2 regions of the Streptomyces sp. YGL11-2 genome follow, and region 1 is predicted to be linked to the other one. Evidence: riboswitches for the same ligand, from Rfam matches in the RefSeq annotation. Region 1 holds a riboswitch; the other holds the start of a gene.
What was found. Region 1 has a riboswitch for glycine ahead of gcvP (aminomethyl-transferring glycine dehydrogenase). Riboswitches for the same ligand answer to the same signal wherever they lie in the genome.
Positions count from the first base shown of each region.

Region 1 (15,042 bases):
CGTCGGCGATCTGCTCGTCGAGCTGGCCGACGAGAAGTCCGTCCGGGACCTGTCACCGGACTTCAAGGCGCTGGCCGGGCGCGTTGGCCGCGGGGTGATCGCCACCGCGCCCGCCCAGGACCCCGCCGCCGGCTACGACTTCGTCTCGCGCTGCTTCTTCCCCTACGTGGGCGTCGACGAGGACCCGGTGACGGGCAGCGCGCACACCGCGCTCGCCCCGTTCTGGTCGGCGCGCCTGGGCCGCGACGCCCTGGTCAGCCTTCAGGGCGGTGCCCGTACCGGCTTCGTACGGACCGAGCTGCGCGGCGACCGGACGCTGCTGACCGGCTCGGCGGTGACTGTCATCGACGGCGAGCTGCTGGCCGCCGGCTGACCCGTCACGGCGCCGCGCGGACGCCCCGCCGGGCCCGTCCGGGTACGCGAAGGGGCGGGAGCGCCAAGGCCCCGCCCCTCCTGTCCGTTCACCCGGCGCTCACCCCGTGGGCAGCCACCCCACCCGTCCGGCGAGCAGCGCATAGCCCAGGAACGCCACGATGTCGATCAGGGCGTGCGCGGCGACCAGCGGCCCGACCCGGCCCCACCGCCGGTACAGCAGGGCGAAGACCACGCCCATCACCATGTTGCCGAAGAAGCCGCCGATGCCCTGGTAGAGGTGGTACGAACCACGCAGCACCGAACTGGCCGCCACCGCGGTCGCCGGTGTCCACCCCAACTGCCCCAGCCTGCGTAGCAGGTAGCCGACGACGATGACCTCCTCCAGGACGGCGTTCTGCACCGCGGAGGCGATCAGTACCGGGATCTTCCACCACACGTCGGGCAGCGCTTCGGGCACCACCGTCAGATTGAGTCCGGCCGTCCGCGCGCCCAGGTAGAGCAGCAGACCGCTGCCCCCGATGACGGCCGCCAGCGCGGCTCCCCTGCCCAGGTCGAATCCCGGCCGCCGCCGGTCGAAGCCGATCGCACGCAGCCCGCCGGCCCGTTCCCGCAGCAGCAGATGCGCCACCAGCACGACGGGCACCAGCGCGGTCGCGATACCGAACAGCTGCCAGGTGAGATCCAGCCACGGCCGGCCGGGCGCATGCGAGGCGTTGAGCGTCGCCGCCTGGTGCTTGAGGCCGCCGGGCTTGGTCAGCGACCCGACGAAGCTGATGAGCGCCGAGACCGCGCTGGCCCCCAGGGACAGCGCCAGCACGATCAGCGTCTCGTTCCGCAGCACCCGCCGGGGCGGCTCGCCGGCCGCCTCCCGGGAACGCCCCGAACCGGCTCCTTCACCTGGAACGTCCGCGTCCGCCACGGGGCTTGTATCCGACTGCAAGGCTTTCCTCCACTTCTGCAATACCGCCACTCCGCCGCCATCGCACCGCTAGGGTCTCGAAAGCAGTTACGAAGATCGCGCGCGACAGGCCGGGGACGGGCGCCATCCACGTGGCGCGGTGACGTCCCCACGGATCCCGATGGAGATCCGGAACTCCGGACTCCGAGTATCAGGAGAGGCGCTACCGCAATGGGACATCACAGCTTGCCCGACGACTCCGCACGGGCGGGCACGGGGGCCCGGCCCCGGAGGCGCCGCCGCACCGTCGCCGTCGCCACCGCCGTCGTCCTCGCGGTCGCCGCCGGCTCCGCCGTGGCGCTGCGCACCGATCTGCTCCCCTTCGGAGGACCGTGCGACGGCAGCTCCGTGGAGGTCGACGTGGTCGCCTCCCCCGACATCGCCCCGGCGCTGCAGACGGTGGCCGAGAAGGCCCGCGACGACGCGACCCGCACCGACGGCAAATGCCTGGACGTCAGGGTGCGCGCCCGGCCCGCCGACGAGGTCGCCGACTCGCTCGCCCAGCGGCCGGCCAACCCGGAGTTCCAGGTCTGGATACCCGATTCGAGCCTGTGGGCGGAACGGGTCGCCGACGAGGGCGGGTCGTCCCTGACCGCCGCCGGCACCATCGCCTCCTCCCCGATCGCGCTGGGCGCCGTCCCCTCCGCCGCCAAGGCGCTGGGCTGGCCGGACAAGACCTACACCTGGACCGCGCTGGCCCGGGCCGCGACCTCCGGCTCCGGGCTGCACCTGGGCGTCGCCGACCCCACCCGCAGCGCCACCGGACTCCTGGCGCTGGCCCGTACGGACACCGCCAACCGCAAGGAGGCGAAGGACGGCGACAAGGCCGCCGGCCGCACCGCAGCCACCGCCAAACTGCTCTACGAGCGGGTCGCGGACGGCGACGGCCAACTGCTCGCCACCCTGCCCCACGACGGCTCCGGCGCCGAGCAGCGCAATCCGCGCCGCAACCAGGCGCTGCTGCTCTCCGAGCAGGCCGCGTACGCCCACAACACCACGGCCGGCGGGCCCGCCCTCGACCTCCTCTACCCCGAGGACGGCGCCGCCGAGCTCGACTACCCGTACACCCTCGTGAACGACCAGGAGCTGACCGCCGACCAGAGCCGCGCCGCCAACCGCTTCCTGACGCTCCTCGACGACACCGACGGCCAGCACACCCTGCGCGGCCACGGCTTCCGGTCCAGCAGCGGCAGCGCCGACCCGAAGCTGGTCGGCGCGGCCGGCGGGCGCGAACCGCAGCCGTACGCGACCGCCACCACCAACCCGCCGTCGGCCGAGGAACTCAAGGCGCTGCTGGGCATGTGGACCACCACGGTGCAGAGCACCCGCATCACCCCGGCCGTGGACGTCCCCGTGTCGACGGCCCTCGCACATCCGGGCCAGGGCGGCCGGTCCCGGCTGGACCTCGCCGAGGACTCCCGGCCACAGGCGCTGGACACCTGCACACCCGAGGACGAGGTCGGGCTGTGGAAGTTCGCCGCCCACCTGGACGGCACCAAGGGCTACGTGGAGCTGACGCCCACCGGCCGGCTCGGCGACCGCGGCGAGAAGGGCCGCGCCCACCGCGACGAACTCGCCACCGCCTTCCGGTCGTTGCCCCCCGTGCCCCGCGCCAGCGGCCCGTACGCCACCGCGCTCGCCGCGTACCGGCAGGCCCGTGCGACGTGAAATCCCGGCCCCGGGGCACTCCCCACCGGGCCGCCCTCCGGGAGAACCCCCTCCGCCGAGGGCCTCAGCGCCGGCGCTGCCCGACGGTCGGCCCGGAGATCCGCACCGACTGCGGCACCGGTGTGAGCCGACGCCCCCGCGCGGCCCCCGCTACACCCCGTCCGGCGCGGCCCGCCGCTGCGCCGGGACGGTGGCCTCGCCGACCGGCCAGGCCACCGGCCAGGTGTGCACCGGCTCCCCGGTGTGCATCAGCTCGCTGTAGCGCCGGGTCATCGCGGCCAGTGCGGCCTCCCGCGCCAGGCCCTGCCGCCGTGCGTGGTGGAAGGCCGCGGCCTGCCAGGACGCACCGTTCACCCGGCGGACGCAGCGGGCTTCGATGATGCCCAAGTAGTGGTCGCGGTCGGCCGGTTCGACACCCCAGGCGTCCAGCCCCGCCGCCGCCAGCGGCAGCAGCTCCTGCCGTACCAGCCGTACGGCCGGTATCTCGGCGATACCGCCGGCCCGCCCGGACCGCGGCCAGCGCAGCACGGCGTCGATGCCGTGGCGGCAGGCGGCGTCGAAGTTGCCGGCCGCGGCGGCGAACGGCAGCCGGGTCCACACCGGGCGGGGCTGTTCGGCCAGCGCGCGCACCAGGCCGTAGTAGAAGGCGGTGTTGGCGACGACATCGGCGACGGTGGGGCCGGCCGGCAGGACCCGGTTCTCGACGCGGAGGTGCGCCACGCCGCCGGCGACGGCGTAGACGGGGCGGTTCCACCGATAAATCGTTCCGTTGTGCAACACCAGTTCGGCGAGGGTGGGCACGCCGCCCTCATCGAGGACACGCAGCGGCTCCTGCGGGCCGCACAGCGGCAGCAGCGGCGGGAAGAACCGGAGGTTCTCCTCGAACAGTTCGTCGACGGACTCGACCCAGCGCTCACCGAACCAGGTCCGGGGGCGCACGCCCTGCGCCTGGAGTTCGGGCGCCCGGGTGTCGGTGGCCTGCTGGAAGACCGGTGGCCTCGACTCGCGCCACAGCTCCCGCCCGAAGAGGAACGGCGAGTTGGCGCCGACCGCGATCTGGACGGCGGCGATCGCCTGAGCCGCGTTCCAGACCGCGGCGAACCGGCCGGGCGTGACCTGGAGGTGCAGCTGGACGGAGGTGCACGCCGCTTCCGGAGCTATCGACGGCGAGCGGGACACCAGCCGCTCCACACCCTCGATGTCGATGGCGAAGTCCTCCCCGCGGGCCGCCCGCATCTGCTCGTTGAGCAGCACGTAGCGGTCGTTCGCGGAGAGGCTGGAGGCGGTGAGGTCACTGGCGTGCAGGGTCGGCAGGATGCCGATCATCACGATACGGGCGGCGAGCTCGCGAGCCTTTCTTTCCGCATAGCCGAGGCCCGTGCGGAGTTCCTCGGCGAGTTGGTCCAGAACACGTCCGGACAATCGGTGCGGGGTGATGTTGACCTCAAGATTGCACTGGGCGAGTTCAGTCTGGAAATCGCCGCTGGCGATGCGTTCCAGCACCTGCGAGTTCAGCATGCGCGGCAGCCCGTCGGCGCCCGCGAGATTCAGCTCGATCTCCAGCCCCATGAGATTCCTGGGTCGATCGAACCGCTTCTCCGCCAGCATCCTGCGCAATCCCGCCAGACAGTCGTGCAACTTTCTTCGATAACGCTCCCGGTCCGCCAGGTCGATCCCGTCCGCGGCGACCTTCTCCCCCATCGAAGGGTCCCTTCTAGAGTGAACGACCCGCTGCCACGGGCTGCTTGGGGCCGCCCCCGGCACCCCGGGGCACGCGCTACGGTCGATGATGCCCCGGCAATCTGATCGATAACGCCTCACGACCATGACGGTACGGTTAGTCTGACGAGTACCGGGCGCCGGGCATTTTCCTCGGGCATATCTCCATGGCCAGCGCCCGCCGCAATTCGCTCGTAAAAAACACCGACGTGATCCGGCCTACCGCATCACCGAGGAATTACGAGGTGGCATCTCCCCGGCCCGGCACAAAGCGGCGGAAACCACCCGGAGCAAGGGGCCGGATTCCGCCTTGCCGGAAATCCGCAAGGCGAGTAGCCGAAACACTTCCAGAACATACGTCGTATAAACTTCGCTGGCGAGGCAGAGATTTGGCGCCAGCGTGGCGGTGTTCCCACCGGTACTCCGGCACCGCGGCCGGCCGTGCCGGTCCGCAGCCGCGGTCAGCCCTGCTCTGACCCCGCCCGCAGACAGCGACGTCCGCACTTCCCCGCTCCACCGTGTCTCCGAAGCGAGAGGCGACCCGCCATGCCGCTGCACATCCCGCCTGCCCCTGCGCCCGCCCTGCGCAGCATCCTCACCGCCCTCAGCTCCCCCACCGCCATCCGCGAGGCCCCCACCCCCGCGCTGCGCGCCCATCAGGGACCGCTGAGCCCCGACCACCCGTTGCCCGTGCACGTCTGGGACGACATCAGCCAGGCAGGCCCGCCGCGCACCCGCCTCGCCGGCTGGCGCTTCCTGGTCCGCGGCGGGGAGCGCGCCCTGGCGACCGCCGAGGCCCGGCTCACCGCGGACGGCTGGACCTTCTCGCGCTTCTGCGACGGCCCCTATGTCGTCGCGACCGAACGGGCCCTGCAGCAGTCGGAGTCGCTCGCCGCGCCGTACCAGCCGCGGCTGCTGTCCGTCCCGGAGCTGTACATGCTCACCCTGTGGCTGCACCACGACACCACCGCGGACGGCGCCGACGGCATGCCCGCCCCCGGCGACCTCCTGGTGCCGCTGGCCCCCGCCCCGCCGGGGATCGCCCCGCACCTCCCGCAGCGCCTGGCCGACCTGCTCCCCCGCCTCGCCCGCCGCCTCGCCCCCACCCCGCTGCTCCGCGAGCCGGCCTGACCGCCGCACCCCCCTCGTACGCCCGCGTACACCCGCACCGCCGCCCTGCGCCCCGTGGCCCTTCCCTGCCGCGGGGCGCACCGCGCTGCCCACCCGCGCGGGCCCGCCCGCCGATACCACTCCCAACCCCCTGGGAGTCGCGCTCATTTGGGAGCAACCGCCCGCACGGGTGATGCGTCAGTATCGAGTGTGTACCGCTGCTGCGAAATCCCTGCGGAAACACCTCCGTAGGGCAAGACTGGGACCGACAGGAAACGGGGGAGCGGCCATGACCACCTCATCCAGCCGCACGACGTTCACCACACCGCAGCGAAAGACAATTCCCATGTGCCAGCATCAACCGCCATGCCCGTCAGCGGAATCCACCGACCGGGAGGCCGCCCAACTGGTGGCGCACCATCCCGAGCAGGGCTGGAGCCTGCTCTGCAACGGCGTCCTGCTCTTCGAGGACACCGGTGAGCTGCTGCCGGACGGCCAGGTCATCGCCCCGCACCGGCCGCTCGGCTCCGCCCGGGTCACCGCCGCCGCCTGATCCGCGGCCACCCGACACGTACCACGCACGTACAACAGGGCCCCCGGCATCGCGCCGAGGGCCCTTGATGTTGCCTGGATCAGCCGTCGTACTCGTCCAGCGGGGGGCAGGAGCAGACGAGGTTGCGGTCCCCGAAGGCACCGTCGATCCGGCGCACCGGCGGCCAGTACTTGTCCGCGGCGTCCACCCCGGCCGGGAAGACGGCTTCCTCGCGGCGGTAGGCGTGGCTCCACTCGCCGGTCAGCGCGCCCGCGGTGTGCGGGGCGTTGCACAGCGGGTTGTCGTCCTTGTCCCACTCCCCCGAGCCGACCTTGTCGATCTCCGCGCGGATGGCGATCATCGCGTCGCAGAAGCGGTCCAGCTCGCCCAGGTCCTCGCTCTCGGTCGGCTCGATCATCAGCGTGCCGGCCACCGGGAAGGACATCGTCGGGGCGTGGAAGCCGTAGTCGATGAGCCGCTTGGCGACATCGTCGATGCTCACGCCGGTCGCCTTGGTCAGCGGCCGGACGTCGATGATGCACTCGTGCGCGACCAGCCCGCCGGGGCCGGTGTAGAGCACGGGGTAGTGCGGTTCCAGGCGCTTGGCGACGTAGTTGGCGCTGAGGACCGCGACCTGGGTGGCGCGCTTGAGGCCCTCGCCGCCCATCAGCCGGACGTACGCCCAGGAGATCGGCAGGATGCCGGCCGAGCCCCAGGGGGCGGCGGAGATCGGCCCGACACCGGTCTCCGGGCCCGCGGTGGGCTGCAGCGGGTGGTTGGGCAGGTACGGCGCCAGGTGGGCGCGGACGCCGACCGGGCCGACGCCGGGGCCACCGCCGCCGTGCGGGATGCAGAACGTCTTGTGCAGGTTGAGGTGCGAGACGTCGCCGCCGAACTTCCCCGGCTCGGCGAGGCCGACCAGGGCGTTGAGGTTGGCACCGTCCACGTAGACCTGACCGCCGACCTCGTGCACCGCCGCGCAGATCTGGGTGATGTGCTCCTCGAACACGCCGTGGGTGGACGGGTAGGTGACCATCAGGACGGCCAGCTCGTCGCGGTGCTTCTCGATCTTGGCGTGCAGGTCGTCGCTGTCGACCTCGCCGTCGTCGCCGGTCTTGACGACGACGACCTTCATGCCGGCCATCACGGCGCTGGCGGCGTTGGTGCCGTGCGCCGAGGACGGGATCAGGCAGACGGTGCGCTGCTCGTCGCCGTTGGCACGGTGGTAGGCGCGGACGGCCAGCAGCCCGGCGAGTTCGCCCTGTGAGCCGGCGTTGGGCTGGATGGACACCTTGTCGTAGCCGGTGACCGTGGCCAGCCGCTCCTCCAGCTCCTGGATGAGCGTGAGGTAGCCCTGCGCCTGGTCGGCCGGCGCGAAGGGGTGCAGCTGCCCGAACTCGGGCCAGGTGACCGGCTCCATCTCGGTCGTGGCGTTCAGCTTCATCGTGCAGGAGCCGAGCGGGATCATGCCGCGGTCCAGCGCGTAGTCCTTGCCGGCCAGCGTCCGCAGGTAGCGCAGCATGGCGGTTTCGGAGCGGTGCTGGTGGAAGACGGGGTGGCCGAGGTAGTCGTCGGTGCGCAGCAGTGGCTCCGGCAGCGTCTCGGTAACCGTGGCGTCCAGCCGCTCGATGTCGCCCTGCACCCCGAAGGCGCCCCAGACGCCGGTCAGCTGGGCGCGCCCGGTGGTCTCGTCGCAGGCGATCCCGACCAGGTCCGCGTCGACCTGGCGGAGGTTGACCCCCGCCTCGCGGGCCGCGGCGACGACCTCGGCGGCCCGGCCGGGAACCCGCGCGGTCAGCGTGTCGAAGTACGCGTCGTGGACCAGCTCCACCCCGCCGGCCCGCAGGCCCTCGGCCAGGATGGCCGCGTAGCGGTGGGTGCGCCAGGCGATCGCCCGCAGCCCGTCGGGCCCGTGGTAGACCGCGTACATCCCCGCCATGACGGCGAGCAGCACCTGGGCGGTGCAAATGTTGCTGGTGGCCTTCTCCCGGCGGATGTGCTGCTCACGGGTCTGCAGCGCCAGCCGGTACGCCTTGTTGCCGTCCGCGTCGACGGACACCCCGACCAGCCGGCCGGGCAGGCTGCGGGCGAACTGCTCGCGTACGGCCATGAAGCCGGCGTGCGGGCCGCCGAAGCCCATCGGGACGCCGAAGCGCTGGCTGGTACCGACCGCGATGTCCGCGCCCAGCTCACCCGGCGAGGCCAGCAGGGTCAGGGCCAGCAGGTCGGCGGCGACGGTGACGACCGCCCCCAGCTCGTGAGCCTGCGCGATCACGGCCCGCGGGTCGCGCACCGCGCCGGACGCGCCCGGGTACTGCAGGAGCACGCCGAAGACCCCGCGCTCGGCGATCTCCGCCGGAATGCCGCCGGACAGGTCCGCCACGACGACCTCGACACCGGTCGGCTCGGCACGGGTCCGGATGACGGCGACGGTCTGCGGCAGGCAGTCGGCGTCGATCAGGTAGACGCCCTGCTTGACCTTGCCGACCCGGCGGGAGAGGGCCATCGCCTCGGCGGCAGCGGTGCCCTCGTCCAGGAGGGAGGCACCGGAGGTGGGCAGCCCGGTCAGCTCGGCGACCATCGTCTGGAAGTTCAGCAGCGCCTCCAGCCGGCCCTGCGAGATCTCCGGCTGGTAGGGCGTGTACGCCGTGTACCAGGACGGGTTCTCCATCACGTTGCGCAGGATCACCGGCGGGGTGAACGTGCCGTAGTAGCCGAGTCCGATCATGGACGACAGGACCTGGTTGCGGTCGGCCAGACCGCGCAGCTCCTCCAGGACCTCGGCCTCGGTACGGGCGTGCGGCAGGCCCAGCGCCTCCGCGCTCTTGATCACGTCCGGGACGGCGGCGGCGGTCAGCTCGTCCAGCGAACCGAAGCCGACCTGCGCGAGCATTTTGGCCTGCGCCTCGTCATCGGGTCCGATGTGCCGACGCTCGAAGGGGGTGCCGCGCTCCAGCTCGGTCAAGGAGATGCGATTGGTGGTCATCTGCGGGGGCCTCCTGGTCAATGCGACCTACGAGGGGCACCACGGCGCTGGTGCCCGGACGGCCTCCCCCTCTGTCATCTCAACCTGAGAGCTTCACCGGTTCGCGGGATGCGGCCCGGTTTTCACCGTCGGTGAGGAGGGGTTCCGGCATGGTGGCTGACCGTGACCCGCCCTGCTTTCCAGAGTGACCTCGCCCACGCGGTACGTGTGCCTGAGAGATTCCGGGGAGGATTTGCTCCTTCGGCGCCCTGGTCGCGAACGACAAAGGACTCTCCCGCATGGGTTCTGCGGCCAATCGCCAGCCTACCAGCGCACTGCTGGAACGATCCTTCGAGTGGCCGAGGCATGAAATGTGCCGTTTCGTAGTTGTCACAAGGCAGTTGCGACCAATTGGAGGGACCGTGCAAGCCGATATCGATCCCCGGAGCCTCATCGGCCGCAAAGCGTTCGACCGGAACGGCGCGAAGATAGGCACCATCGACGAGGTGTACCTCGACGATGCGACGGGTGAACCGGAGTGGGCGGCGGTGCGCACCGGCCTCTTCAGCCGCGATGCGTTCGTCCCCCTGGAACCCAGCGAAATGGTCGGCGACAGCCTGCGCATTCCCTATGACCGCAAGCTCATCAAGGATGCCCCGGACTTCGGCGTCGGCCGGCATCTCTCCCCCGAGCAGGAACTCCAGCTCTACCACCACTACCGCCTCGATATCTCCTCCCCGGTCTCGGACTCGCTGTCCTCGGCCGGCGACTCGGACTTCGGGCGGATCGCCGGCGCCGACGACTGATCCGGGCCGCCCGGCAGCGGCAGCGGCTCCCCCGGCCGCAGCGCCGGATCGTCGACGGCGAAGGTCCGCACCCGCCCGGGTGCGGACCCCGGCGTCTCGAACCGTACGGTCACCCGCCCCACCCCGCTGCCCTGCACCCAGCCGGCGCCGAACTCCTCGTGGACCACGTCCAGCCCCGGGTGCCACCGCCGCGGCAGCTCCTCCCCCGGCTCCGGCGCCGCCTCCGGCTCGGCGGGCCCGGCATGCTCCTCCGCCTCCCGCTCCGTGGCGATCTGGGCGAAGAGGTCCTCCTGCGTGAAGTCCGCCAGCCCGCTCACCCCCACGCCCAGCAGGCGCACCCCACCGGTGGTGTCCACCGTCTCCAGCAGCCGCACGGCCGCCTCCCGCACGACCGCGGGGTCGTCGGTGGGCCCGCGCAGCGTCTCGGACCGGGTGAGCGTCGAGAAGTCGTAGTTCCGCACCTTGATCACCACCGTGCGCCCGGACCGCCCGGCGGCCCGCAGCCGCTCCACGCACCGGTCGGCCAGCCGCAGCACCTCGTTCCGCACCCGCGTCCGGTCCGTCAGGTCGACCTCGAAGGTGTCCTCGACCGACACCGACTTCGCGTCCCGCTCGGCCACCACCGGCCGGTCGTCCTGCCCCAGCGACATCGCGTAGAGCCCCGTGCCGTGCGCCCTGCCCAGCAGCCGCACCAGCTCCGCCTCACCGGCCTCCGCGGTCTCCGCGACCGTGTGGATACCGCCCCGGCGCAGTGCCTCGGCCGTGGCCGGCCCGACCCCCGGCAGCGCCCGCACCGGCATCGGCCCCAGCAGCTCCCGCTCCGTGCCGGGCTCGATCACCACCAGGCCGTCCGGCTTCGCCTGCTCGGACGCGATCTTGGCGAGCATCTTGGCGCCCGCCAGCCCCACCGACCCCGTCAGCCCCGTGGCCGTCCGGATGTCCCGCCGCAGCTGCGCCCCCACCGCCCGTACCGCGGCCGTCTCCGGCGCGACCCCACCCGCCTCCAGGTCCACGAAAGCCTCGTCCAGGCTCAGCGGCTCCACCAGTGGCGACAACGCCCGCAGCAGCTCCATGACCGTTTCACTCACCTGGCGGTACAGGGTGAATCGCGGGCTGAGATAGGCGGCGTTGGGGCACAGCCGGCGTGCCTGCGCCGTCGGCATCGCCGAGCGCACCCCGAAGACCCGGGCCTCGTACGACGCCGTAGCCACCACGCCGCGCGGCCCGATCCCACCGACGACCACGGGCTTTCCCCGCAGGCTCGGCTTGGCCGCCTGCTCGGCGGAGGCATAGAACGCATCCATGTCCAGATGCAGGATCGTCGGCGCACGTCTCACACCACCGATGCTGCCGCACACCACTGACAATCGGCCCGACCCGGGCCCGGAACCCCGTACGCGCCGTCAGCCGGCCCGGTTGCGCCGCCGCGCCAGCTCGTCATGCGGGTTCTTCCCGACCAGCGTCTCGCCGGTGTCCACACGCTCTCCGTGGAGCTGTGACAGCGCGCCCTCCACGTCCCGCCACACCACGCCGACCGCGATGCCGAAGACCCCCTGGCCCCCCTGGAGCAGGTCGACGACCTGGTCGGGCGAGGTGCACTCATAGACCGTCGCGCCATCGCTCATCAGCGTCATCCGCGTCAGGTCCGCCAGCCCCCGCGAGCGCAGGTGCTGCACCGCGGTGCGGATGTTCTGGAGCGAGACCCCGGTGTCCAGCAGCCGCTTGACGATCTTCAGGACGACGACGTCCCGGAAGCTGTAGAGCCGCTGCGTGCCGGACCCGTACGCGGGCCGGATGCTGGGCTCCACCAGACCCGTCCGCGCCCAGTAGTCGAGCTGCCGATACGTGATGCCCGCTGCCGCACATGCGGTCGGTCCGCGGTAGCCGATGTTCTCCGCCTCGCGGTCCCCCGACATCGCGGCGGCCTGTACGGGACCGCGGTTCGCTGCCGCGCCCGAGTGGAGCGGCAACGCCCCTTCCGCCGCCGTACCGTCGCCGGTGATTGCCACGCCGCCCTCCGTCCTCCACGTCCCGGACGGGACCTGCCCTATCGACGGTATGCAGTCACCCGGGGTGCGTCAACGATCGCCGCGCTCGCCACGCCGAGTGATAATCACCCTACGAGTGGTTTCTCGTGACTTGCCACGGGGAAGGGATTGCAGGTTGGCCGGAAACAGACGTTCGACTGGCCGAGTCACTGGTTGCTGGTGCCGAAGTCCTCGGGCGAGATCTGGTCGAGGAACTCGCGGAACTTCTCCACCTCGTCCTCCTGCTCGTCCGGAATCGCGATCCCCGCGTCGTCGAGCACACCGTCGGTACCGAAGATCGGCGTTCCCGTGCGCAGCGCCAGCGCTATGGCGTCGGACGGCCGGGCACTGACCTCGACGCCGCTGGCGAAGACCAGCTCGGCGTAGAAGACCCCTTCGCGCAGATCCGTGATGCGGACCTGCGTCAGCTCCTGGCCCACCGCTTCGAGCACGTCCTTGAAAAGGTCGTGCGTCAGCGGCCGGGCAGGGACCATGCCCTGCTGGGCGAAGGCGATGGCGGTGGCTTCCCCTGGCCCGATCCAAATGGGCAAGTAACGGTCGCCTCCCACCTCCCGCAGGAGCACGATCGGTTGGCTGGAAGGCATTTCCACCCGGACACCCACGACGTCGAGCTCGTTCACACAGTAACCCTAGGACGTGCCCGGCAGGTTTGGGTAGTCGGGCAGTCGTTTGCTCACGGCAGACGGACCCGCAGAGCGCTCTGCACCAGCGCCGCGTGAAGCCGTACGGACAGCGTGGCCAGCTCTCTGACGGTGGCCTCGGCATGCGCCCGGGTCTGAGGGTTGCGGTGCCGCCGAAGGGGTGCAACGACCTGCTCGACCAGACCGGCCTCGCGCTCGGCCGCCGCCTTCACGGCACGCAGATGCCGCGGCTCCAGACCGAAGCGGCCCAGCTCCGCGACAAGTTTGGCGACGGCGACGGTCTCGATGTCGTATCCGCCGTCGTCATGGGCGACGATGAGTCCGTACGACTCCCAGTCGGCGAGCGCCGCCTCGTCCACGTCAGCGGCGGTCAGCAGCTCCGCCCGGCCGATCCGGGCCGCCGGCGGGACCTCCTCGTCCGGGTCGGACACGCCCTCGACCAGGTCCCGGGACGGCGCCGGAGCCGGGAGCGGCACCTGCTCCCCGCGCTCCAGGGCATCCAGATGCTCCCGGATGACCTTGAGCGGCAGATAGTGGTCCCGCTGCATGCGGAGCACGCTCGCCAGGCGCTCGACGTCGGCCGCGGTGAATTTGCGGTACCCGGAAGGCGTGCGCTTCGGCTCGACGAGCCCCTCGGCCTCCAAGAAGCGGATCTTGGAGATCGTGACCTCGGGGAACTCCTCGCGCAGCGCGTTGAGCACCGTGCCGATGCTCATCGGCTTGCGGTCCGAGGAGGCGGTGCCGGCGGAACCGGCACCGCCTGCCGGTGTATGGCGCATATGCCTTCCCTGGCGGTCAGATACCGACGCCCCGCTGGCTCGCGTAGAAGACCAGGCGGTACTTGCCGATCTGCACCTCGTCGCCGTTGGCGAGGACGACCGAGTCGATCCGCTCGCGGTTGACGTAGGTGCCGTTCAGGCTGCCGACGTCGGTGACCGTGAAGCGGCCGTCCGGGCCGCGGCGGAACTCCACGTGGCTACGGGAGACCGTCACGTCGTCGAGGAAGATGTCGCCCTGCGGATGCCGGCCCGCCGTCGTCAGCTCGCCGTCCAGCAGGAAGCGGCTGCCGGAGTTCGGCCCCCGGCGGACGACCAGCAGCGCCGAACCCAGCGGAAGGGCATCGACGGCCGCCTGCGCCTCAGGGGACAGCGACGGCGACAGATTCTGCCCCGTCGCCTCCGCGTCGTACGCCTCGATCCCCGAGATGGAGATCGTCGAGGTCGTCTCGGACGCGCGCTCGGGCTGTGCGCCCGGACGCAGCGGCGCACCGCAGTTGGAGCAGAACCGGCTCGCCTCGGCGTTCCGGTGCCCACACCTTGTACAAACCGGCAAGGCCAACCCTCCACCCGTGCGTGAGGTTGATGGTTCCTGGGAACCTATGCGGCCGGACCCGGAGGGGTCAACAGAACCCGCGCCGTGCCCCCCGGACGGACCGCCGACCTCATCACGGAAGAGCGGACGGTCCTCGGCCGCGCCGCTCTCCTCGGGCTGGCGCGTCGCGCGATGCCGCGCGGAGCCGCTGCCACCCTCCTGGCGGGCGCTCTTGCCGAACAGCTTTGCAAACAACTTCACGGGCGATTCCCCTTGTACGAAACAGACCCGCCCGTGGGGCAGGACGAACCCTCGATGCACACACCGGCCGATCCGGACATCCTGTGAACGTCCGTGGCCTTCAGACAGTTTCCCTCACACACCACACGCACGGTGCGTCGACCCCCCGCTACGTCATGCCCTCCCCGGGCCATCACCATACGTAGATGCCTCACTGCGATGACGACCGAGCGTAGTCAGGCCGCTTCGCCTCCCGCAAGGCGTCCACAATGATCTTCTCCTCACGGGTCACAGACACCTTGGCCTGCTCCTTTTCCAGTGTCTGGACCACCCCGCCAGGGATGTTCAGCGCCGGCTGCAGGTCCTCCGGCTTCCCGATGACCTTGAATCGGTACGGCTGTGTGACGCGCTTTCCGTCGACCTCCACCCCGCCCCGGAGGTCCGAGAAGTAGGTGTTCGCCACGACCCGTACACCATTGACCTGGATGGCCTCGGCTCCGGCTGCCCGCAGCTCCTGGATGGTGTCGAGCAGCTTGTCCGCCTCCACGGAGTGGTGCGGGTCGTCGATGGTCAGGTTGATGCCGGGACCCTGCGTCGCGACGGTCCCAGCCAGCACGCCCAGCTGCGCTTCCTTCTCCACGGTCTGCTTACGGGCCTCCTCGGCCTGGT
Region 1 covers NZ_JBNHIN010000004.1:5,299-20,340, reverse strand. Annotated here, with positions in the region: gene ACO1BR_RS06395 (PhzF family phenazine biosynthesis protein) at 1-373, shown strand, start outside; gene ACO1BR_RS06390 (CPBP family intramembrane glutamic endopeptidase) at 473-1,315, opposite strand; gene ACO1BR_RS06385 (substrate-binding and VWA domain-containing protein) at 1,505-3,001, shown strand; gene ACO1BR_RS06380 (glutamate-cysteine ligase family protein) at 3,152-4,702, opposite strand; gene ACO1BR_RS06375 (hypothetical protein) at 5,267-5,851, shown strand; gene ACO1BR_RS06370 (DUF5999 family protein) at 6,177-6,383, shown strand; gene gcvP (aminomethyl-transferring glycine dehydrogenase) at 6,463-9,348, opposite strand; glycine riboswitch at 9,410-9,537, opposite strand; glycine riboswitch at 9,538-9,635, opposite strand; gene ACO1BR_RS06360 (PRC-barrel domain-containing protein) at 9,738-10,133, shown strand; gene ACO1BR_RS06355 (DNA polymerase IV) at 10,043-11,470, opposite strand; gene ACO1BR_RS06350 (MerR family transcriptional regulator) at 11,537-12,142, opposite strand; gene ACO1BR_RS06345 (bifunctional nuclease family protein) at 12,328-12,801, opposite strand; gene ACO1BR_RS06340 (MerR family transcriptional regulator) at 12,855-13,601, opposite strand; gene ACO1BR_RS06335 (FHA domain-containing protein) at 13,618-14,454, opposite strand; gene ACO1BR_RS06330 (DUF881 domain-containing protein) at 14,585-15,042, opposite strand, start outside.

Region 2 (15,042 bases), on a different contig from region 1:
GCCGCCGCGGTCGCCGACCCGACCCCGTGCGAGGGCCCGCGCGACGCCGCCACCATCGTCGCCCGCGACGGCAGAGAGGTCGCCGGCTGCGTCCACCACTGCGCCCGCCTCCTGGCCGGCCTGGACGGCGCCCGCGTCCACCCGTTCGTCCCGTCCGCCCAGGCCCTGGACATCTACTCCCGGGCCCGCGAACTCCCGCCCTTCGCCTGGGAGATCGGCAGATAGCCCGGCCCGTGCAGCCGGCCGGACGCCCCCGGACGCCGGCCGGCGTCCGGGGGCGTCCGGGCGAACTCCGCGCCCCGGAAGGCCGGTTGCCCGGCTCCGTTCGGGACGGCGACGACCGTCGGGGCCGCGGCGAGGTCGTCGGTCCGCCGACTGGGCCGCGGGCCCCAAAGCGGCCGGGTCAGCACTCGATGATGTTCACCGCCAGCCCGCCGCGGGCCGTCTCCTTGTACTTGACGCTCATGTCCGCGCCGGTCTCCTTCATGGTCTTGATGACCTTGTCGAGGGAGACGTGGTGGCGGCCGTCGCCGCGCAGGGCCATGCGGGCGGCGGTGACGGCCTTCACGGCGGCCATGCCATTGCGTTCGATGCAGGGGATCTGGACGAGGCCGCCGACGGGGTCGCAGGTGAGGCCGAGGTTGTGTTCCATGCCGATCTCGGCGGCGTTCTCGACCTGTTCGGGGGTGCCGCCGAGGACTTCGGCGAGGCCGCCGGCGGCCATGGAGCAGGCGGAGCCGACCTCGCCCTGGCAGCCGACCTCGGCGCCGGAGATGGAGGCGTTCTCCTTGAAGAGCATGCCGATGGCGCCGGCGGCGAGCAGGAAGCGGACGACGCCCTCCTCGTCGGCTCCGGGGACGAAGTTGGTGTAGTAGTGCAGGACGGCGGGGATGATGCCGGCCGCGCCGTTGGTGGGGGCGGTGACGACCCGGCCGCCGGCGGCGTTCTCCTCGTTGACGGCCATGGCGTAGAGGGTGACCCATTCCATGGCGCGGGCGGCGGCATCGCCTTCGGCGCGCAGGGCGCGGCCGGCGTTGGCGGCCCGGCGGCGGACCTTCAGACCGCCCGGAAGGATGCCCTCACGGGACATCCCGCGCTCGACGCAGCCCTGCATGACCCGCCAGATCTCCAGCAGGCCGGTGCGGATCTCCTCCTCCGTCCGCCACGCCTTCTCGTTCTCCAGCATCAGGGCGGAGATCGACAGGCCGGTCTGCGAGGAGAGGCGGAGCAGCTCGTCGCCGGTCCGGAAGGGGTGCGCCAGGACGGTGTCGTCGAGCTTGATGCGGTCCTGGCCCACCGCGTCCTCGTCGACGACGAAGCCGCCGCCGACCGAGTAGTAGGTCTTCTCCAGCAGGGGCGCGCCGGCGCCGTCGTAGGCGAACAGCGTCATGCCGTTGGCGTGGTACGGCAGCGAGCGGCGGCGGTGCAGGACGAGCTGGGTGGACTCGTCGAAGGCGATCTCGTGGGCGGTGCCTATCTCGGCGCCGAGGAGGCGCAGGCGGCCGGTGGTGCGGATGCGTGCGACCTCGTCGTCGGCGGTTTCCACGTCGACGCTGCGGGGGGAGTGGCCTTCGAGGCCCAGGAGGACGGCCTTGGGGGTGCCGTGGCCGTGGCCGGTGGCACCGAGGGAACCGAAGAGCTCGGCGCGTACGGAGACCGTCTGGGCGAGCAGACCGTCCTTCTTGAGCCGGCCGGCGAACATCCGGGCGGCGCGCATGGGGCCCACGGTGTGCGAGCTGGAGGGGCCGATGCCGATGGAGAAGAGGTCGAAGACGGAGATGGCCACGGAGGCGGACTCCTTTGTCTGCTCGTGATGGACGGTGGAGCAAGTCGGGCAGGAAGGGTGTTTCCGTCCCGATTGTCGAGCGTAACCCGCTCGGGTGGTGCTGCCGCCGGACGGTGGGCGTCGGGCGGATGTCGGCGGGAACAACGGAGGAATCCGGGCAGCAGGGCACGAGCCCGGGGCCGGTGGCCGGCCCCGGGCTCGCCGCCCGCTTCGGCCCGGCCCGCGAACGGGCCGGTCCTCATGCCATGAGACGCGTCACAGGGACGGGTACAGGGGGTACTTCTCGGCGAGCGCCGTGACCCGGGCCTTGAGGGCGTCGCGGTCGTAGGCGGGCTTGAGGGCTTCCGCGATGATGTCGGCGACCTCGCGGAAGTCGTCGGCCTGGAAGCCGCGGGTGGCCAGCGCGGGGGTGCCGATGCGCAGGCCGGAGGTGATCATCGGCGGGCGGGGGTCGTTGGGGATGGCGTTGCGGTTGACGGTGATGCCGACCTCGTGGAGGCGGTCCTCGGCCTGCTGCCCGTCGAGCTCGGAGTCGCGCAGGTCGACCAGGACGAGGTGGACGTCGGTGCCGCCGGACAGGACCGAGACGCCGTACTCCTTGACGTCGTCCTGGATGAGGCGCTCGGCGAGGATCCTGGCGCCTTCGAGGGTGCGCTGCTGGCGCTCCTTGAACTCCTCGGAGGCGGCGACCTTGAAGGAGACGGCCTTGGCGGCGATGACGTGCTCCAGGGGGCCGCCCTGCTGGCCGGGGAAGACCGCGGAGTTGATCTTCTTGGCGAGTTCGGCGGTGGAGAGGATGACGCCGCCGCGGGGGCCGCCGAGGGTCTTGTGGGTGGTGGTGGTCACGACATGGGCGTGCGGGACCGGGGACGGGTGCAGGCCCGCGGCGACGAGGCCGGCGAAGTGGGCCATGTCGACCATGAGGTAGGCGCCGACCTCGTCCGCGATGCGGCGGAAGGCGGCGAAGTCGAGCTGGCGCGGGTAGGCGGACCAGCCGGCGACGATGAGCTTGGGGCGGTGCTCCTTGGCGAGGCGCTCGACCTCGTCCATGTCCACGAGGTTGGTCTTCTCGTCGACGTGGTACGGGACGACGTTGTAGAGCTTGCCGCTGAAGTTGATCTTCATGCCGTGGGTGAGGTGTCCACCGTGGGCGAGGTTGAGGCCCAGGATGGTGTCGCCCGGCTTGATCAGCGCGAACATGGCGGCGGCGTTGGCCTGTGCACCGGAGTGCGGCTGGACGTTGGCGGCCTCGGCGCCGAAGAGGGCCTTGATCCGGTCGATGGCGATCTGCTCGACGACGTCGACGTGCTCGCAGCCGCCGTAGTAGCGGCGGCCGGGGTAGCCCTCGGCGTACTTGTTGGTGAGGACGGAGCCCTGGGCCTCCATGACGGCGACCGGAGCGAAGTTCTCCGAGGCGATCATTTCGAGGGTGGACTGCTGACGGTGCAGCTCGGCGTCGACGGCGGCGGCGACGTCGGGGTCGAGCTCATGGAGGGAGCTGTTGAGAAGCGACATGAGATCTTCCTGGAGGATCGGGAGGGGTGCGAAGCTCCGGCAGGGGCGGGCTCAGCCGGCGGCGAAGGCGGTGTACTCGTCGGCCGAGAGCAGGTCCTCCGGCTCACCGGTGATCTTCACCTTGAACAGCCAACCGCCCTCGAACGGGGCGGAGTTCACCAGCGAGGGGTCGGCGACGACGTCCTCGTTGACCTCCGTGATCTCGCCGTCGACGGGCGCGTAGAGGTCGCTGACCGACTTGGTCGACTCCAGCTCACCGCAGGACTCGCCCGCCGTGACCGTGGCGCCGACCTCCGGGAGCTGCACGAAGACGACGTCGCCGAGCGCGTTCGCCGCGTGCTCGGTGATGCCGACCGTCGAGACGCCGTCCTCGGCGGCCGACAGCCACTCGTGCTCCTTGCTGTAGCGCAGCTGCTGGGGGTTGTCCATGGTTCGATTCTCCTGTACGCGGGGGTGTGGTGGTGACGGGGGTCGCCCCCGGCGAGGCCGGGGGAGGGTCGTGCCGGGAGAGGCGCGGCGGTGCGCCGCTGTCGCGTCCGCGGCCGGTGAACCGTTACTGCGGCGCGGCCGACCGCTACTTCTGCCGCTTGTAGAAGGGCAGCGCGACGACCTCGTACGGCTCATGGCTGCCACGGATGTCCACCCGGACACCGTCGGTGCCCGGTGTGGCGTAGGCCGCGTCGACGTACGCGATGGCGATCGGCCTGCCGAGGGTGGGGGAAGGCGCCCCGGAGGTGACCTCGCCGATGACCGTGCCGTCGGCCGCGACGACCGGGTATCCGGCGCGCGGCACCCGGCGGCCCTCGGCGATCAGGCCGACCAGCTTGCGCGGCGGTGCGGTCTCGGCGCGCTCGGCCGCCGTCGCCAGCGCGGCGCGGCCCACGAAGTCCCCGCCGTTGGTGGTCTTCTCGAACTTCACCACCCGGCCCAGACCGGCGTCGAACGGCGTGGTGGCGGAGGTCAGCTCGTGCCCGTACAGCGGCATACCGGCCTCCAGGCGCAGCGTGTCGCGGCAGGACAGTCCGCAGGGGACGAGGCCCACGGAGGCGCCGGCCTCGGTCAGCGCCTCCCACAGGGCGACCGCGTCCGCCGGCCGGACGAACAGCTCGAAACCGTCCTCGCCGGTGTATCCGGTACGGGCGATCAGCGCGTCCACCCCGGCGACCTTGCCCGGCAGGCCCGCGTAGTACTTCAGCCCGTCCAGGTCGGCGTCGGTGAGCCCCTTCAGGATGCCGGGGGACTCCGGGCCCTGCACCGCGATCAGCGCGTAGGCGTCGCGGTCGTCGCGGATCGCGGCGTCGAAGCCGCCGGCCCGCTCCGTCAGCGCGTCCAGCACCACCTGGGCGTTGGAGGCGTTGGCGACGACCATGTACTCCTCGTCGGCGAGCCGGTAGACGATCAGGTCGTCGAGGATGCCGCCGTCGGGCGCGCAGATCATGGTGTAGCGGGCGCGTCCGGTGGCGACGCCGCCGATGTTGCCGACCAGCGCGTAGTCGAGGAGGTCGGCGGCCCGCGGGCCGCTGACGGTGATCTCGCCCATGTGGGAGAGGTCGAAGAGGCCGGCGCGGGTGCGGACCGCGACATGCTCGTCGCGCTCGCTGCTGTAGCGCAGCGGCATGTCCCAGCCGGCGAAGTCGGTCATGGTCGCGCCGAGCGCGCGATGGGTGGCATCCAGCGCGGTGCGGCGGGGGGCTTCAGTCATCGTTCCGGGCTCCCAGGCATGGGTGACAAGACGGTCTCCCCATCTGTCATCGGAACCTGAGAGGTTCACCGGGATCCCGCGAACGGACCCGGTTTGCACCTTGGGTGGAGCCGCGCCTGCAACCGGGCACTGGCTCGCTTTTCAGATCTGCCTCGCCCGCGCGGTATAGGGGCCTGAGAGATTCAAGGGAGGACTTGCTCCTTCGGCGCCCCGCCGTGGTGGCCGGGGACTCTCCCGCGCGGGTTCAAGCGGCCGGTATGGAGTTGGCAGCTCACGAGTGACCAGAGGTGTGCCCGTGGCGGCCACATCATTACACGGGATCGCCGGATAAAGGAGCCCTGGTCGTCGCCCCGTTCCGGTCGGCTCCGCCGGGCCGCCCACGCGGTTCCGGAACCCGCCGGGTGCGCGGCGCCTCCGGCGGCGGCCGTTGGGCGGCGGCCCGGTGCGCCGTCAGCCCGGCGCCCGCCACCTCGTCGGATCGGGCAATCGCCTTGATGGGCATTACCTTTTCTTGACACTCTGCCGTTGCGGCTCCGGTCCCGAAGCGGAGCCGGAACCGGACCGGGAGGGGTGTTCACGGTGCACAGGGAAGCGGCGTACGCGGCCACTTCGGGCATTGCGCCCTCGGACCCGGCGGACGCGTCCCGGCCTCAGTCCGAGACCCAGCCGCAGGCCCGGCGCCGCCCGCCGTCCGTCCCGCGGCCCGGTCGCCGCTCCCCGATCACCGACCTCCGGGGCGTCCGCCCGGTCCGCCGCACCGCCGAACTCCGGTTCCCGCCCGGGGATCTGGTCGTGGTCTCCGGCCTGCCGGGCAGCGGCAAGAGCACCCTGATGCGGCGCCTGGTGCCGCGGCTGGACGCGCGCGGCGCCGCGGTCCACCGCATCGACTCCCAGGACGCCCGGGAGCGCTGGGAACGCGGCCGGCTGCACCGGGTGCCGTACGGCCTGTACCGCCCGCTGGTCCGCGCGGCGCACTACCTCGCACTGCGCCGGGCGCTGCGCTCCGGCGGCAGCGTGGTGGTGCACGACTGCGGGACGCTGGTGTGGGTGCGCCGCTGGATCTCCCGGACGGCCCGGCGGGGCGGCCGGGGGCTGCACCTGGTGCTGCTCGACGTGCCGCCGGAGGTGGCGCTGAGCGGCCAGCGGACCCGCGGGCGCGGGGTGTCCCGGTACGCCTTCGCCCGCCACCGCAGGGCGGTACGGCGGCTGGTGGGCGGCGCGGAGGCGGACCGGCTCCCGGCGGGCTTCCGTTCCGCGGTGCTGCTCGACCGCCGGGCGGCCGGCACGCTGGAGGCGGTCAGCTTCGACTGACGGGGGGCGGCCGGTGCGCGTACGGCCGCCGCCCTCGCTCCCGTGTGCGGCTCCGGCTTCGGTCGTCTCCCCACCTGACGCTAGTGTCGTCGGCCAGAAAGCGCGCGGTCGGCAAGGGGTGGGTGACATGGACTATCCGGAGAACTATCCGGGGAACTTTCCGGCGCCGGGGGACTTCCCGGACCAGGGGATTCCGCAGCTGGCCTGGCCGGCGAACGAACTCGAAGAGGTGCTGGCCGCATCGGTCGGGCATCCGGAGGCGGGCGGCCGGATCGTCGAGGTGCTGGGCCGCAGCCGGGTGTGGGTGCCGCTGCCCAAGGGCGGTGGCCCGGACAGTGCGGGCTTCGGGGCGGCCGGCCTCGATGTGCCGACCGTGGAGATCGGCGGGGCCGCGTACGTCCCGGTCTTCAGCTCCGAGCAGGAGTTCATGAAGGTCGTGGGAGCGCATCTGGGCTTCACCGTCGCGCCCGCCCGGGAGTTCGCCCGCGGGCTGCCGCCGCTGGTGGGCATCGCGGTCAACCCCGACGGCACGGTCGGGGTCCCGCTGCCGCCGCCCGCGGTGGCCGAACTGTGCCGCGCCGCGCGCGCGGAGCAGGCCGGCGGTCTGCCGAGCGGCGCCCGGGTGCGGCTCTTCGAACCGGACTGGCAGGACGAGCCGGTGGACTTCCTCGCCGCGGCCGGACTGGAGTTCTCCGGTGCCGGAATTGTCGTGACTGCCCGGCGTGCCCTGGCAAGTGTCGAGGGCGACACGCCCGCGCTGTTCGTCGGCGTGCAACTCGACGTGCCCGCCGAGCGGCTGCACGACGGCAGCGCCCGCGAGGCGGCGCTGGCGGCCCTGGGACGTGCGCTCGGTGCGGTGCCGGTGCCCTGGCCCGTCCAGCTCGTCCTGCTCGACATCGCCCAGGGGGATCCGGTCGCCGACTGGATGCTGGAGCGCGTGCGGCCCTTCTATGCACGGGACCACTCGTAAGCTGGTTGGATGACGGGCGGGCGCACCCTCACGTGCCCTGCTGACAGAAGGGACGGGACCACGTGAGCGCGGGTGCGCATCAGGGAGCCGCGGCGGCCGGCCAGGTCGAGCAGATGCTGCAACAGGTCTCGCCCGGCCGCTACGACGCCTACGAGGCGCTGTTGCACGCGCTCGCCCAGAGCCAGGTCTGGATGCTCCTCTGGCACGGCCGCGCCGGGATGCCCGACGCCCAGTACGGGAACATGGAGGTCGACGGGCTGGGCTACGCCCCCTGCGTGACCTCCGCCGCCGAACTCGCCGCCTCCGGCTGGAACCGCGACCACGAGCTGGTCACCGGCACGGAGATCGCCGCCTCCCTCTTCCCCGACCGCTGGGGGCTGTGGCTGAACCCGCACGCGCCCGGCGGCGGCGTCGGCGTGCCCTGGCTCGACCTGCGGCGGATCGCCGGCGGTCTCGACCGGCTGCCCGCCGGTCCGCTACGGATCTCCGAACCGGCCGTCGACATCCCGCAGTTCTACGCCCTGCTCGCCCAGAACGCCCATCGGACGCCCGCTGTGCGGTCGTTGCGCCGGGCTTGGGTGCAACCCGCCCTCGGTGCCCCGTATCTGGCGATCGGGCTGGATCTGTACGACACCGGCCAGCTGTCGGTGGATTCGGTGCGGTTGATGATCCAGCAGTCGATGGGCGCCGTTCCGGACGGTCTGCCCGTTTCGACCGTCGCGATGAACGACGAGTTCGACCCGGTCGGCATGTGGATGCGGGCCTGTGCGCGCCCCTTCTTCGACCGTGACGGCTATGCGCAGCCGCCCGCTCCCGGACCGACCTACGGTTACGGATACCCGCGTCCCTACTGACGCCGGCGGGCCTTCCCGGCGCCGTGGCGGGCTGCCGTACTTGGCCTGAATTCCCCCTGTCCGCACGGCAGTTGGCCCCCTTTCGGACCCCCTTTCGGGCCCCCTTGCGGTCCGGTCAGCCCGCACCGTTGTTCGTATAACGGAAGCTCGTGGGCCAGATCACAGTTGTGCATCCATTCCCTGCGGGGGCTGGTGAGTGATCGCCGGTCGGATGAAGACTCCGGCGGCACAGGGCCTCGGTCCTTTGTACGAGGCCACTTCCGCACGGCAACACAGCACCTCTGATCTACCGCACCACCTCTGATCTTCCGTTGAGTGAACGCCCCTGACGCCATGACGAGTTGGCGGCAGGGGAAGCGTCAGTGATGGGAATCCGGGCCGCTACCGCGGCGGGCACCGGCCGGCCACCGCCGGCCGAGAGGGGTCAAGGGCACCGTGACCACACCGATCGAGACCACCGGGGCGGCTGCGCAGGCGCAGCCGGAAGCGGTGCTGGAGGGCGTGGAGAGCAAGCGGATCGAGGGTCGCTCGCTCGGCCAGATCGCCTGGCTGCGCTTCCGCCGCGACAAGGTCGCCGTGGCCGGTGCCATCGTTGTCGTCCTGCTCGTCCTGGCCGCCGCGCTCTCCCGCCCCCTCCAGGCGCTTTTCGGACTCGACCCGAATCTGCCGCACCCGGACCTGATCGACCCCAACACCACGCTCCCCAAAGGGGACTTCGGCGGGATAAGCGGCGACCACCTGCTGGGGGTGGACCCCAAGTTCGGCCGCGATCTGCTCGCCCGGATCCTGGAGGGCTCCTGGGTGTCGCTGCTGGTGGCGTTCGGCGCGACGCTGCTGTCGGTCGCCCTCGGCAGCGTGCTCGGTGTCGTCGCCGGCTTCTACCGGGGCCGGGTGGACGCGCTCATCAGCCGGATGATGGACGTCTTCCTCGCCTTCCCGCTGCTGCTGTTCGCCATCGCGATCTCCGCCTCGCTCCAGGGCGGTGCGTTCGGCCTGCAGGGGCTGCCGCTGCACATCTCGGTGCTGATCTTCGTGATCGGTTTCTTCAACTGGCCGTACATGGGCCGGATCGTGCGCGCGCAGACGCTGTCGCTGCGCGAACGGGAATTCGTCTCGGCCGCCCGCGGCCTGGGCGCGCGCGGGCCGTTCATCCTCTTCCGGGAACTGCTGCCCAACCTCGTGGGGCCGATCATCGTCTACTCGACGCTGCTGATCCCCTCCAACATCCTCTTCGAGGCGGCGCTGAGCTTCCTGGGTGTCGGCATCCAGCCACCCCAGTCCTCCTGGGGCGGCACGCTCACCCAGGCGGTCAAGTACTACGAGGTCGACCCCCAGTACATGATCGTCCCCGGCCTCGCCATCTTCGTCACCGTGCTCGCCTTCAACCTGCTCGGTGACGGGCTGAGGGACGCACTCGACCCGCGCAGCCGCTGACGGCCACCGGGCGCCCGAACTGCACCACCGCCGTTTCGTAAGGACGTTTCACGACGAACGAAGGGGATATCGACCACTATGCGAAGGTCAGTTCCGGTCGCTGCTGTCGCGGCCCTCACCAGTGCGGGCCTTTTGCTGGCCGGCTGCAGCGGAAAGGGTTCCTCGGCCGGCTCGGCCGAGGTCAACGCCGCCACCAAGAGCGTCGTCAACGCCTCGGACGAGAAGGGGGGCACGGTCACCTACGCGATGAGCGACGCCCCCGAGTCCTTCGACCCGGGTAACACCTACTACGCCTTCGTCTACAACTTCAGCCGCCTCTACGCCCGCCCCCTCACCACCTTCAAGCCGGGCCCCGGCACCAAGGGCGAGGAACTGGCCCCGGACCTCGCCGAGTCGATGGGCAAGCCCAGCGACGGCGGCAAGACCTGGACGTACAAGATCCGCAAGGGCGTCAAGTACGAGGACGGTACGACGGTCACCTCCCAGGACGTCAAGTACGCCGTGGAGCGCAGCAACTTCGCGCGCGACGTCCTCTCGCTGGGCCCGAACTACTTCCAGCAGTTCCTCGTGGACAACGACGGCGGCTACAAGGGGCCGTACAAGGACAAGTCCAAGGAGGGGCTCAAGTCCATCGAGACCCCTGACCCGCAGACCATCGTCTTCCACCTCAAGCAGCCGTTCGCCGAGTTCGACTACCTGGTGAGCGCCCCGCAGACCGCGCCGGTCCCGCAGGCCAAGGACAAGGGCGCGGACTACACCAAGAGCGTCGTCTCCTCCGGCTCGTACAAGTTCGAGAACTACCAGGAGGGCAAGCAGCTCACCCTGGTCCGCAACCCGAACTGGTCGGCGCGGACCGACCCGCTGCGCAAGCAGCTGCCGGACAAGATCGTGCTCAACCTGAAGGTCGCCCAGTCGACCATCGACAAGGACCTCCAGTCCGGAAACACCCTGGTCGACATGGCCGGCCGCGGGGTCGACGGCCAGACCCAGGCCCAGCTCCTGACCGACCCGAAGCTGAAGGCCAACACCGACAACGCGCTCGGCCAGCGCCTCGTCTACGCGGCGCTCAACACCAAGGTGGCGCCGTTCGACAACGTCGAGTGCCGCAAAGCCGTCGAGTACGCCATCGACAAGAAGGCGGTGCAGACCGCGCTCGGCGGCCCGATCCGCGGTGAGATCGCCTCCACGGTCCTGCCGACGGACATCGCCGGCTACCAGAAGTACGACCTGTACCCGCAGAAGTACAGCGGCGACAACCTGGACCTGACCGAGGCCAAGCAGCACTGGGCCAAGTGCGGTGCGGGCAACGTCAACACCACGATCCTGGCCCGCAACGACCGCCAGGACGAGGTCGACGCGGCCACCTCGGTCATCGGCTCGCTGAAGAAGATCGGCGTCAACGCCAGGATCCAGTCGTACCCGACCAGCAAGTACTTCTCGGACTACGCCGGTGTCCCGGCGTTCAACAAGTCCAACAACGTCGGCCTGATCATGATGCAGTGGGGCGCCGACTTCCCGACCGGATACGGCTACCTCCAGCAGATCCTCAACGGCAAGGCGATCAGCCAGTCCGGCAACTCCAACCTGTCCCAGCTGGACGATCCCGAGATCAACAACCTGCTCAACAACGCGATCGCCAACACCGACAAGGGCGCCCGCGAGAAGGCGTACGCCGATATCGACAAAAAGGCGATGGAGCAGGCGGCGATCGTCCCGCTGACCTACTTCAAGGTCCTGATGTACCGCTCGCCCAAGGCCACCAACATGATGTCCACCTCGGCCTTCAGCGGTGAGTACGACTACCTCAACATCGGCGTCAAGAAGTAGCAGCCCTGGAAGGCAGGTGAAGGCATTGGTGTCCGCGGGCCGGTCGCGCCCGGCCCGGGGGGGGGAAGGGGGGCCCCCCCCCCCCCTCCCCCCCCCCCCCCCCCCCCCCCCCCCCTGCGCCGGCGCCGCATCCCCGTGTTCTCGTACATCATCCGCAGGTTGATCAGCGCAGTGATCCTGCTGCTGATCGTCAGCGCGGTCACTTTCGGCATCTTCTTCCTGCTGCCGAAACTGGCCGGGCAGAGCACCGACCAGCTCGCCCAGCAGTACATCGGAAAGGCCCCCACCACCGCGGACATCGCCGCGGTGAAGAAGAACCTCGGGCTGGACAAGCCGGTGTACGAGCAGTACTGGGAATTCCTCAAGGGCATCTTCGTCGGCGTCGACTACAAATTCGGACCGGACGCGGCCAAGTGCCATGTGCCGTGCTTCGGTTACTCCTTCAAGACGCACATCGAGGTCTGGCCGGAAATCCAGTCCCGGCTCCCGGTGACGGTGTCGCTGGCCGCCGGCGCCGCGGTGCTGTGGCTGGTCTCCGGCGTCGCCACCGGAGTGCTCTCCGCGCTCCGCCCCGGCTCGGTCTTCGACCGGATGGCGATGGGCGTGGCGCTGGCCGGTGTCTCGCTCCCGATGTTCTTCACCGGTGCGCTGGCGCTGGCCCTGTTCACCTACCAGTGGCCGATCTTCGAGCGCAGCGACTACGTACCGCTGCTTCAGGACCCCTTCCTGTGGGCCCGGACGCTGGTCCTGCCGTGGGTCACCCTGGCCTTCCTCTACTCCGCGCTCTACGCCCGGCTCACCCGGGCGGGCATGCTGGAGACGCTGAGCGAGGACTACATCCGCACCGCCCGCGCCAAGGGCCTGCGGGAGCGCAAGGTGGTCCTGCGGCACGGGCTCCGGGCCGCGCTCACCCCGATCATCACCGTCTTCGGCATGGACCTGGGCCTGCTGCTGGGCGGTGCCCTGATCACCGAACAGGTCTTCTCGCTCAAGGGAGTCGGCGCCTTCGCGGTCGACTCGATCAACGCCAACGACCTGCCGAACATCCTCGGCGTCACCCTGCTCGCCGCGTTCTTCATCGTCATATGCAACCTGGTGGTGGACGTTCTGTACGCCGCCGTCGACCCGCGGGTGAGGCTCACGTGACCGACGCTTCCGAGAACACGACCGGCACGGCCGAAGAGGCCGGGGAAGCCGGGAAGGCCGGGGAGGCAGCGCCTGCCGGGCTTGCCGGGCCCGCCGGGCCCCCCGGGCCCACCGCCTTCCTCGAAGTCCGCGACCTGAAGGTGCACTTCCCCACCGACGACGGTCTTGTGAAGTCCGTCGACGGCCTGACCTTCAGCCTGGAGAAGGGCAGGACGCTCGGCATCGTCGGCGAGTCCGGCTCCGGCAAGTCGGTGACCTCGCTCGCCGTCATGGGGCTGCACCGCGCCTCCCGGCGGCAGCGCGGCAAGGTCCGGATGTCCGGCGAGATCTGGCTGGGCGGCAGGGAGCTGGTCTCCGCCGACCCCGACGAGGTGCGCCGGCTGCGGGGCCGCGAGATGGCGATGATCTTCCAGGACCCGCTGTCCGCGCTGCACCCCTTCTACACGGTCGGCAACCAGATCGTGGAGGCGTACCGCGTCCACCACGACGTCGACCGGAAGACCGCGCGCAGGCGGGCCGTCGAGATGCTCGACCGGGTCGGCATCCCGCAGCCGGACAAGCGCGTCGACGACCATCCGCACCAGTTCTCCGGCGGGATGCGCCAGCGCGCCATGATCGCCATGGCGCTGGTCAACAACCCCGAGCTGCTGATCGCCGACGAGCCGACCACCGCCCTGGACGTCACCGTCCAGGCGCAGATCCTCGACCTGATCCGCGACCTGCAGAAGGAGTTCGGCTCGGCGGTCGTCCTCATCACCCACGACCTGGGCGTGGTGGCCGAACTCGCCGACGACCTGCTGGTGATGTACGGCGGCCGGTGCGTGGAGCGGGGCCCGTCGGAGAAGGTCTTCTCAACCCCGCAGCACCCCTACACCTGGGGCCTGCTCGGCTCCATGCCACGGATCGACCGCGACCAGACGGACCGGCTGATCCCCGTCAAGGGCTCGCCGCCCAGCCTGATCAACGTGCCGTCCGGCTGTGCCTTCAACCCCCGTTGCCCGTACGCGGACGTCCCCGCGGACAACGCCACCCGCACGGTGCGCCCCGAACTGCGGCAGGTCGCCGGCCGGCACTTCTCCGCGTGCCACATGGCGCAGGAGGAGCGGGAGCGTATCTGGACCGAAGAGATTGCGCCGAAGCTGTGACCGAGACGAGCGAGACCACTCCGAGCACCGAGACCACTCCGACCACCGAGACGACTCGGACCACTCCGACGACCGGGGCCACACGGACGACTGAGGCAATCGGGAACCCGACCCAGGACGGCCCGCTGCTGAGGGTGCGCGGCCTGGTCCGGCACTTCCCGATCACCAAGGGGCTCCTCAAGCGCACGGCCGGCGCCGTCCAGGCGGTCGACGGCATCGACTTCGACGTGCTGCCGGGGGAGACGCTGGGGGTCGTCGGCGAGTCCGGCTGCGGCAAGTCGACGATGGGCCGGCTGATCACCCGCCTCGACGAACCGACCGGCGGCACCATCGAGTTCGCGGGCCGGGACATCACCCATCTGTCCCCGGGCCGGCTCCGGCCGCTGCGCCGCGACGTCCAGATGATCTTCCAGGACCCGTACGGCTCGCTGAACCCGCGGCACACCATCGGCGGCATCGTCTCCACCCCCTTCCGCCTCCAGGGCGTCGAGCCCGAGGGCGGGGTGAAGAAGGAGGTGCAGCGGCTGCTGGAGCTGGTGGGCCTGAGCCCGGAGCACTACAACCGCTATCCGCACGAGTTCTCCGGCGGTCAGCGGCAGCGCATCGGGATCGCCCGGGCGCTGGCCCTCAAGCCGAAGCTGGTGGTCGCCGACGAGCCGGTCTCGGCCCTGGACGTCTCCATCCAGGCCCAGGTCGTCAACCTCATGGACGACCTCCAGGAGGAGCTGGGCCTGACCTACGTCATCATCGCCCACGACCTCTCCGTCATCCGGCACGTCTCGGACCGGATCGCGGTGATGTACCTCGGCAAGATCGTCGAACTCGCCGACCGTGCGTCCCTGTACGCGTCGCCGCGGCACCCGTACACCAGGGCGCTGCTGTCCGCGGTCCCGGTGCCCGACCCCCGGCGGCGCACCGAACGCGACCGGATCCTGCTGAAGGGCGACGTCCCCTCGCCGATCGACCCGCCCTCCGGCTGCCGGTTCCGCACCCGCTGCTGGAAGGCGACGAAGGAGTGCGCCACCACCGAGCCGCCGCTGGTCGAGCTGCGCACCGGGCACCGGGTGGCCTGTCACCATCCCGAGGGCGAAGGTGCCAACTCGGCCACGATGACCGAAAGTTCGGCCGGTAATGTCGCAACAGATCAGTAACTACTGACGACTTGGCAAAGTCGCTGGTGAAGTCCGGCGGGAGAGTGCAGAGTTGGCACGGTTGTTCTAATCGCATCCGTGTGCTGAAGGGACGGCTCATGGCACTCTCCCGCTCTGCGCGTCGCACCTCCCGCTGGCTCGCCCTGGCGACCGCGGTGGCCTCGGCCGCCACCATCGCCGCCGCCCCGGGCGCCACCCCCG
Region 2 covers NZ_JBNHIN010000003.1:301,209-316,250, forward strand. Annotated here, with positions in the region: gene ACO1BR_RS05965 (hypothetical protein) at 1-225, shown strand, start outside; gene ACO1BR_RS05970 (L-serine ammonia-lyase) at 404-1,786, opposite strand; gene glyA (serine hydroxymethyltransferase) at 2,042-3,301, opposite strand; gene gcvH (glycine cleavage system protein GcvH) at 3,353-3,730, opposite strand; gene gcvT (glycine cleavage system aminomethyltransferase GcvT) at 3,876-5,003, opposite strand; glycine riboswitch at 5,037-5,154, opposite strand; glycine riboswitch at 5,155-5,250, opposite strand; gene ACO1BR_RS05990 (AAA family ATPase) at 5,583-6,314, shown strand; gene ACO1BR_RS05995 (enhanced serine sensitivity protein SseB) at 6,442-7,284, shown strand; gene ACO1BR_RS06000 (enhanced serine sensitivity protein SseB C-terminal domain-containing protein) at 7,347-8,138, shown strand; gene ACO1BR_RS06005 (ABC transporter permease) at 8,574-9,572, shown strand; gene ACO1BR_RS06010 (ABC transporter substrate-binding protein) at 9,651-11,399, shown strand; gene ACO1BR_RS06015 (ABC transporter permease) at 11,535-12,545, shown strand; gene ACO1BR_RS06020 (ABC transporter ATP-binding protein) at 12,542-13,690, shown strand; gene ACO1BR_RS06025 (ABC transporter ATP-binding protein) at 13,789-14,841, shown strand; gene ACO1BR_RS06030 (M1 family metallopeptidase) at 14,940-15,042, shown strand, end outside.
Region 2: it holds a riboswitch for glycine, as region 1 does, so the genes downstream of both, gcvT (glycine cleavage system aminomethyltransferase GcvT) here and gcvP (aminomethyl-transferring glycine dehydrogenase) in region 1, are expected to answer to the same signal.